DNA from 2 places in the Calidifontimicrobium sp. SYSU G02091 genome. Region 1 is predicted to be linked to the other one. Evidence: predicted binding sites of a transcription regulator. Region 1 holds the regulator's gene; the other holds the start of a gene.
The links. Region 1 encodes FNR, which switches genes on or off when oxygen is low (the NO sensors DNR and NnrR bind a similar motif). Its sites were predicted from a motif close to TTGATNNNNATCAA; they were not measured.
Positions count from the first base shown of each region.

Region 2: MOJ79_RS15840 (hemerythrin domain-containing protein) is a predicted target of FNR. The motif match lies at 2,043-2,056, and genes of this name have one in related genera.

Region 1 is NZ_JALBGB010000004.1:114,689-118,088, forward strand. Features, by position in the region: gene ccoG (cytochrome c oxidase accessory protein CcoG) at 1-236, shown strand, start outside; gene MOJ79_RS04380 (hypothetical protein) at 278-526, shown strand; gene MOJ79_RS04385 (hypothetical protein) at 530-829, shown strand; gene fnr (fumarate/nitrate reduction transcriptional regulator Fnr) at 869-1,603, opposite strand; gene hemN (oxygen-independent coproporphyrinogen III oxidase) at 1,784-3,202, shown strand; gene MOJ79_RS04400 (urease accessory protein UreH domain-containing protein) at 3,209-3,400, shown strand, end outside.
Region 2 is NZ_JALBGB010000032.1:11,357-14,756, forward strand. Features, by position in the region: gene MOJ79_RS15830 (FAD-dependent monooxygenase) at 1-621, opposite strand, end outside; gene murU (N-acetylmuramate alpha-1-phosphate uridylyltransferase MurU) at 666-1,376, opposite strand; gene MOJ79_RS15840 (hemerythrin domain-containing protein) at 1,403-1,978, opposite strand; gene tkt (transketolase) at 2,179-3,400, shown strand, end outside.

The DNA of each region.
Region 1 (3,400 bases):
GCTACGTCGTGACCGTGCGCGGCCTCGACGGCGCCATCGTCGACGTCGGCGAGGAGGTGCGCATCGGCCCGGCACAGGCGCGCTGGGTGCCGGCTGGCGTGCGCGTGCCGCCGCAAACCGCGCAGGCACTGGGCCCGGGTGCACACCCGCTCGAGTTCAGCATCGAGCGCCTCGCGCAGGACGGCGACGCCGCCGCGCGCGTGGTGGAAAAATCGACCTTCATCGTGCCGCGCTGACACCCGTGGCACCGCCCGAATCCCGCCAGGAGCCCATCGAGATGAACCCTTCTTCGAGCGCGAAGTCCCCGACACCGTGGTGGCGCGTCGGCATGGTCTGGCTCGTGATCGGCGGGCCGCTGGCGGTCGTCGTCGCCGGCATCGCCACCGCCGTCATCGCGGTGCGCGGCGCCGACCCGGTCCTCGACACGTCGGCGCGGTCTGGCCGCACGTCGGTGGTGGTGCCCGACGCGATGACGCCGGCGATCCAGGCGCGCAACCACGCCGCCACGGCCGCGGCAGGAGACTGACCCGTGGATGCGGTGACGCCGCCGCAGACCCCTCGGCCCGCCGAGGCGCCGGCCCGCGCGCAGCGCCTGCTGACGGTGCTGTGGCCGGCGTTCCTGATGGCCGGGGTGCTGGAGACGCTGGTCTTCGCCGTCGTCGATCCGCTGAGCCTGCACTGGTTCGGCGGCGCGCCGATCGAGTGGCCCGCGCTGGCCGTCTACACGGTGACGTTCTTCATCTTCTGGGCCGTGATCGCCGCGGCCGGATTCATCAGCCAGCTGCTGACCTGCTCGGCGCAGGAGATCAATGCGCGTGGCCTGAGCTGATCGCGGTTCAGCGCGCCGGGCAGGAGGCCGCCGCCACGCTCAGCACGACGCGCCGTTGACGATCTTCTGCAGGCCGGCTGCGTCGAGGATGCGGATCTGCCGCTGCTTGACTTCGAGCAGGCCTTCTTCCTGGAACTTCGAGAACGTGCGGCTGACCGTCTCGAGCTTGAGCCCGAGGTAGCTGCCGATCTCCTCGCGCGTCATGCGCAGGATCATCGACGAGCCGGAGAAGCCGCGCGCCTGCAGCCGCTGCGTGAGATTGAGCAGGAAGGCCGCGAGCCGTTCCTCGGCGCGCATGCTGCCCAGCAGCAGCATCACACCGTGATCGCGCACGATCTCGCGGCTCATGATGCGGTGGAACTGGTGCTGCAGGTTCGTGAACTCGCGCGACAGCGTCTCCAGCTCGTGGTACGGGATCACGCAGACCTGCGAGTCCTCGAGCGCCACGGCATCGACGCTGTGGCGGTCGGTGCTGATGCCGTCGAGCCCGAGCAGCTCGCCGGCCATCTGGAAGCCGGTGACCTGGTCGCGGCCGTCCTCGGCCGTCACGCAGGTCTTGAAGAAGCCGGTGCGCACGGCGTACAGCGACTGGAACGGGTCGCCGCTGCGGAACAGCGTGTCGCCGCGCGCGACGCTGCGCCGCGTCGCGACGAGGGAGTCGAGGTGCTCGAGGTCGTCGCGGTTCAACCCGACGGGCAGGCACAGCTCGCGCAGGTTGCAGCTCGAACAGGCGACCTTGAACGCTTCGGGGCGGATCGGCGGCAGGGTGGTCATGGATCGGTCGTCGACAAAGACTGCGAGGCACCGGCGACGGCCGCAGGGGCGCCGCCGCCGTGAACTTCCTGGGCACATGATATGTCTCAATCGCCCCGATTTCGGCCGAGACCCCGGGCGCGTTGGACTTGACGATGGTCAAAGCCGCAGGCACCGGAGTCAGGCACAGTGGCAGCCACGATGGATGCCCCAAAGGTCGAGGAGAACGTCGCGCCGCCGGTGCTGACGCAGGCGATGCTTGCGCGTCTGGACAAGCCCGGGCCGCGCTACACCTCGTACCCGACTGCCGACCGCTTCGTCGAGGCCTTTGGCTCGGCCGCGTACGCGCAGGCGCTGCAGCAGCGTGCGCTGGGGGCCACCGTCGGCGGCACGCCGCCGCTGTCGGTGTACCTGCACATCCCGTTCTGCGAGTCGGTGTGCTACTACTGCGCGTGCAACAAGGTCATCACGCGCCACCACGAGCGCGCCGCGGAGTACCTCGCCGCGCTCGATGTCGAGATCGACCTGCACGTGCAGGCACTCGGCGCGCGGCAGTCGGTGTCGCAGCTGCACTTCGGCGGCGGCTCGCCGACCTTCCTCAGCGACGCCGAGATCGCGGCGCTGATGGACTCGCTGCGGCGGGCGTTTCGCATCGTGCCGGGTGCCGAGGTGTCGATCGAGGTCGATCCGCGCACCGTGACCGACGAGCGGCTGCGGCACCTGGCCGGGCTGGGGTTCAACCGCATCAGCTTCGGCGTGCAGGACTTCGACCCCGAGGTGCAGAAGGCGGTGCACCGCGTGCAGTCGTTCGAGATGGTGCGCGACCTGATGGCCAGCGCCCGCGCGCTGGGCTTCGAGTCGACCAACGTCGACCTGATCTACGGCCTGCCGAAGCAAACGCCGGCGTCGCTGGCGCGCACCGTCGCGCAGGTCGGCGAGCTGCGCCCGGACCGCATCGCGCTGTACGCCTATGCGCACCTGCCGCAGCGCTTCAAGCCGCAGCGGCGCATCGACGCGCACGACCTGCCGTCGGCGGCCGATCGCGTCGCGATGCTCGGCACCGCGATCCGCGGCTTCCTCGGCCACGGCTACACCTACATCGGGATGGACCACTTCGCGCTGCCGGGCGACTCGCTCGCGGTGGCCAAGCGGCAGGGGCGGCTGCACCGCAACTTCCAAGGTTACAGCACGCAGCCGGACTGCGACCTGATCGGCCTGGGCGTGTCGGCGATCGGCCGCATCGGCGCGACCTACAGCCAGAACGTCAAGACGCTGGACCAGTACTACGACGCGATGCGCCAGCGGCAGTTCGCGACCGAGCGCGGCCTGGCGCTCAGCCGCGACGACCTCGTGCGCCGTGCCGTTATCATGGCGCTGATGTGCCAGGGGCGTGTCGACTTCGAGTCGATCGATCTCGCGCATCTGATCCGCATGGAGGAGTACTTCGCACCGGAGCTCGAGCAGCTGCGGCCGCTGGCCGAGATGGGCCTGGTGCGGCTGGAGGGGCGCGGCATCGACGTGACGCCGCTGGGCTGGTACTTCGTGCGTGGCATCGCGATGGTGTTCGACCGCTACCTGCAGGCCGACCGCACGCGCGAGCGCTTCTCGCGCATCATCTGACTTCGCGTGGACACGGCGCTCGCGCTCAGTGCGCTGCTGATGGGCCTGGCCGGCTCGCCGCACTGCGTGGCGATGTGCGGCGCGGCCTGCACCGGGATCGCCGGGCGCTGTGGTGGTGCACGGCCGCAGCGCGCGCTGCTGGCGCTGCATCTCGGGCGGCTGCTGGGCTACGCCGCCGGCGGCGCCATCGCGGCCGGC
Region 2 (3,400 bases), on a different contig from region 1:
GACCCAGGCCGTCTGGCGGTAGTCGTGCGACAGCGCCTTGCGCGCCTGCTGCGCGAACACGCCGCCCTCGGCGACGACGGCGGCGTCGAAGCGCTCGGCGATGCCGGCGTCGACCTCGACGCCGCCGCCGGCCGCCGCGTCGAGCGGCTTGATCGCGGCCACCGGCGTGCCGAAGCGCGTGGCCAGCCGCTGCGGCTCGCGCTGCGCGTGCGCGAACCACGCCGCCTGCATCGGCGCGACGAGGGTGCCGTACGGCAGCACGGCGCCGAGCATCGGCACCGCCTCGTCGGCGGCGCGGATGCGCACCTCGGCCGCGCGCGCGTCGCCCCAAGGCAGCGTGAGCGTCGGCGGGGCCTGCGACACGTGCACCTCGACGATCGGCTGCGCGGCGGCGGCCGGCCACGCGCCCAACCGGCGCAGCAGCTGCACGCTGCCCAGCGACAGCGCGATCGTGCGCGGGTCGCGCGCGACGTCGTGTTCGACGCGGCGCGCGTCGAACAGCGAGACGTGCCAGCGCGGCAGCGCCTGCGCCGCGCGCAGCGCCAGCGCCAGCCCCGCGGGGCCGGCGCCGATCACGGCCAGCCGCAACGGGGCGTCGGGAGGGCGGGGCTGCGGTGTCATCGGTGCATTGTCGATCCGTGCGGGCGACAACGCCGGCCCGGCCTTCAGCCGCCCGCGGCGTCGAGGTCGGCCAGTCGCTCGGGCGTGCCGACATCGGTCCAGCGCCCGGCGTGACGCTCGGCGCCGAGGCGGCGGCGGTCGATCGCGGCCTCGAGGTAGGGGCGCAGCGGTGCCTTCGTGCCGACGGGCAGCGTGGCCATCAGTTCGTCGACGAACGTGTGGCGGAACAGGCCGATGCTGCTCCAGGTCAGCCGCGGCCGCGCGTCGCGGTCGGCCAGACCGTCGCGGATGCCGAAGTCGCCTTGCGGGTGGTGCGGCGGGTTGTCGACCAGCCACAGCCGCGCCCACTGGCCGCTCGCGACGACGTCGTCGACGAGCGTCGCGTCGAAGCCGAAGTCGGGCACGTGCACGTCGCCCGAGACGACCCAGAACGGGTCCGACAGCCACCGCCGCGCCTTCTTCATGCCGCCGGCGGTCTCGAGCGCGCCGCCGTGGTCGCGCCCTTCCGTCGAGTAGCGGATCGACAGGCCCCAGCGCGCGCCGTCGCCGAGCGCGGCCGGGAACTGCTCCTCGAGCCACGCCGTGTTGATGACGACCTCGCGCACGCCGGCGCGCGCGAGCGCCTCGAGGTGCCACTCGATCAGCCGCTTGCCGCGCACGCGCAGCAGCGGCTTGGGCGTGGCGTCGGTCAGCGGACGCATGCGCTCGCCGCGGCCGGCGGCTAGGATCAGCGCGGTGGGCGGCGGCGTCGACACGCCGTCAGTGTAGGGTAGGGGCGCCGTCAGCCCAGCCCGATCGGCGCCGGCGCGTGGTTGACGATGCGCTGGAACAGCGGGCGGTACTCGTCGCTCGGCTCGTGGCCCGTCAGCGGGTCGCGGTTGGCGGCGAATGCGGCGTCGAGCTCGGCCCAGTCGGCCTCGGTCAGCGTGCGCCGCGCCGCCGGCAGCACCTCGTGCTCCTCGAGCGCCATGTGCTGCAGGTAGAAGTCGAGGTAGCGCGCCAGCGCCTGCTCGAACGCGTCGCGGCGGCTCTCGCCCATCACCTCGAATGCGAGCAGCGCGTGCTCGAGGTCGCGGATCGCCTTCTCGCCGCGCGCGTGGTCGGCGTCGAGCCGCTCGAGCACCGGCGCGATCTCGGGCGCACGCGCACGCAGCTTCGGGAACAGCAGCTCGCTTTCCTTCGGGTGGTGCCGCCGCTCGGGAAACTCGTCGACGTAGAACAGCATCGCGCGCAGCACGTCGAAGTCGGGCAGGCGCTGCTCGCGCCGTGCCTGCGCGAGCAGCAGGCTCATCGAACGCAGCATCGCCGACAGTGCCTGGTGCTCCTGTTCGATCACGGTCAGCGTCAGGGGTCGCATCGTCGCTCTCCGTCGCCGGGCCTCCGGCAGCGGGTGCAGCATCGCACGGCCCGGCGCGCAAGGATTGAGCCATGTCAAGCCCGGTGCGCCCGCGGGGCCACACGATGCGGGCTTTGCGCGCCGCCGTGCTGCGCGCCGGTCGACCCGGGGCGCGCTCCTAGAATCCGGCTTTTCCCGCATCCGCCGTCGGCCCGCCGCCCATGTCTTCCGTCCTCGACCCCTCCCGCGTGGCCGCGGCCACCGACAAGCTGATGGCCGACGCGATCCGCGTGCTGGCGATGGACGCCGTGCAGCAGGCGCACTCGGGCCACCCCGGCGCGCCGATGGGCATGGCCGAGATCGCCGTCGCGCTGTGGGGCCGGCACCTGAAGCACAACCCGCTCGACCCGCACTGGGCCGACCGCGACCGCTTCGTGCTGTCCAACGGCCACGGCTCGATGCTGCTGTACGCGCTGCTGCACCTCACGGGCTACGACCTGCCGATGAGCGAGCTGCGCCACTTCCGCCAGCTGCACAGCAAGACGCCGGGGCACCCCGAGGTCGGCGTCACGCCGGGGGTCGAGACGACGACCGGCCCGCTCGGCCAGGGGCTGGCCAACGCGGTGGGCATGGCGCTGGCCGAGAAGCTGCTCGCCGCCGAGTTCAACCGTCCCGGCCATGACGTCGTCGACCACCGCACCTGGGTCTTCGCCGGCGACGGCTGCCTGATGGAAGGCATCAGCCACGAGGCCTGCGCGCTGGCCGGCGCGTGGAAGCTCGACAAGCTGGCCGTGATCTACGACGACAACGGCATCAGCATCGACGGGCCGGTCGCGCCGTGGTACGTCGACGACGTCGCGCTGCGCTTCGCCGGCTACGGCTGGCGCGTGATCGGGCCCGTCGACGGCCACGACGTCGCCGCGATGGACGCCGCGATCGCCGAGGCCAAGACGCCGTGCGGCAAGCCGACGCTGATCGTCGCGAAGACGACGATCGGCAAGGGCTCGCCCAACCGCGCCGGCAGCGCGAAGGCGCATGGCGAGGCGCTTGGCGCCGAGGAGGTCAGGCTCACGCGTGAGGCGCTGGGCTGGCCGCACGAGCCGTTCGTGATCCCCGAGGCGGTCTACGAGGCCTGGGACGCCAAGGCGTGCGGCGCGGCGGCGCAGACGGCGTGGGAGCAGCGCTTCGTCGCCTACCGCGCGGCGCACCCCGAACTCGCCGCCGAGTTCGAGCGCCGCATGGCCGGGCGGCTGCCGGCGAACTTCGCGCAGGTCGCCGTCGACGCGGCGGTGGCGGCGCACACGAAGGCCGAGACGGTGGCCACGCGCAAGGCGAGCCAGATCGCGCTCGAGGCGTTCACGAAGGCGCTGCCCGAGCTGCTCGGCGGCAGCGCCGACCTGACCGGATCGAACCTGACGAACACGTCGAGCACGCCGGCGCTGC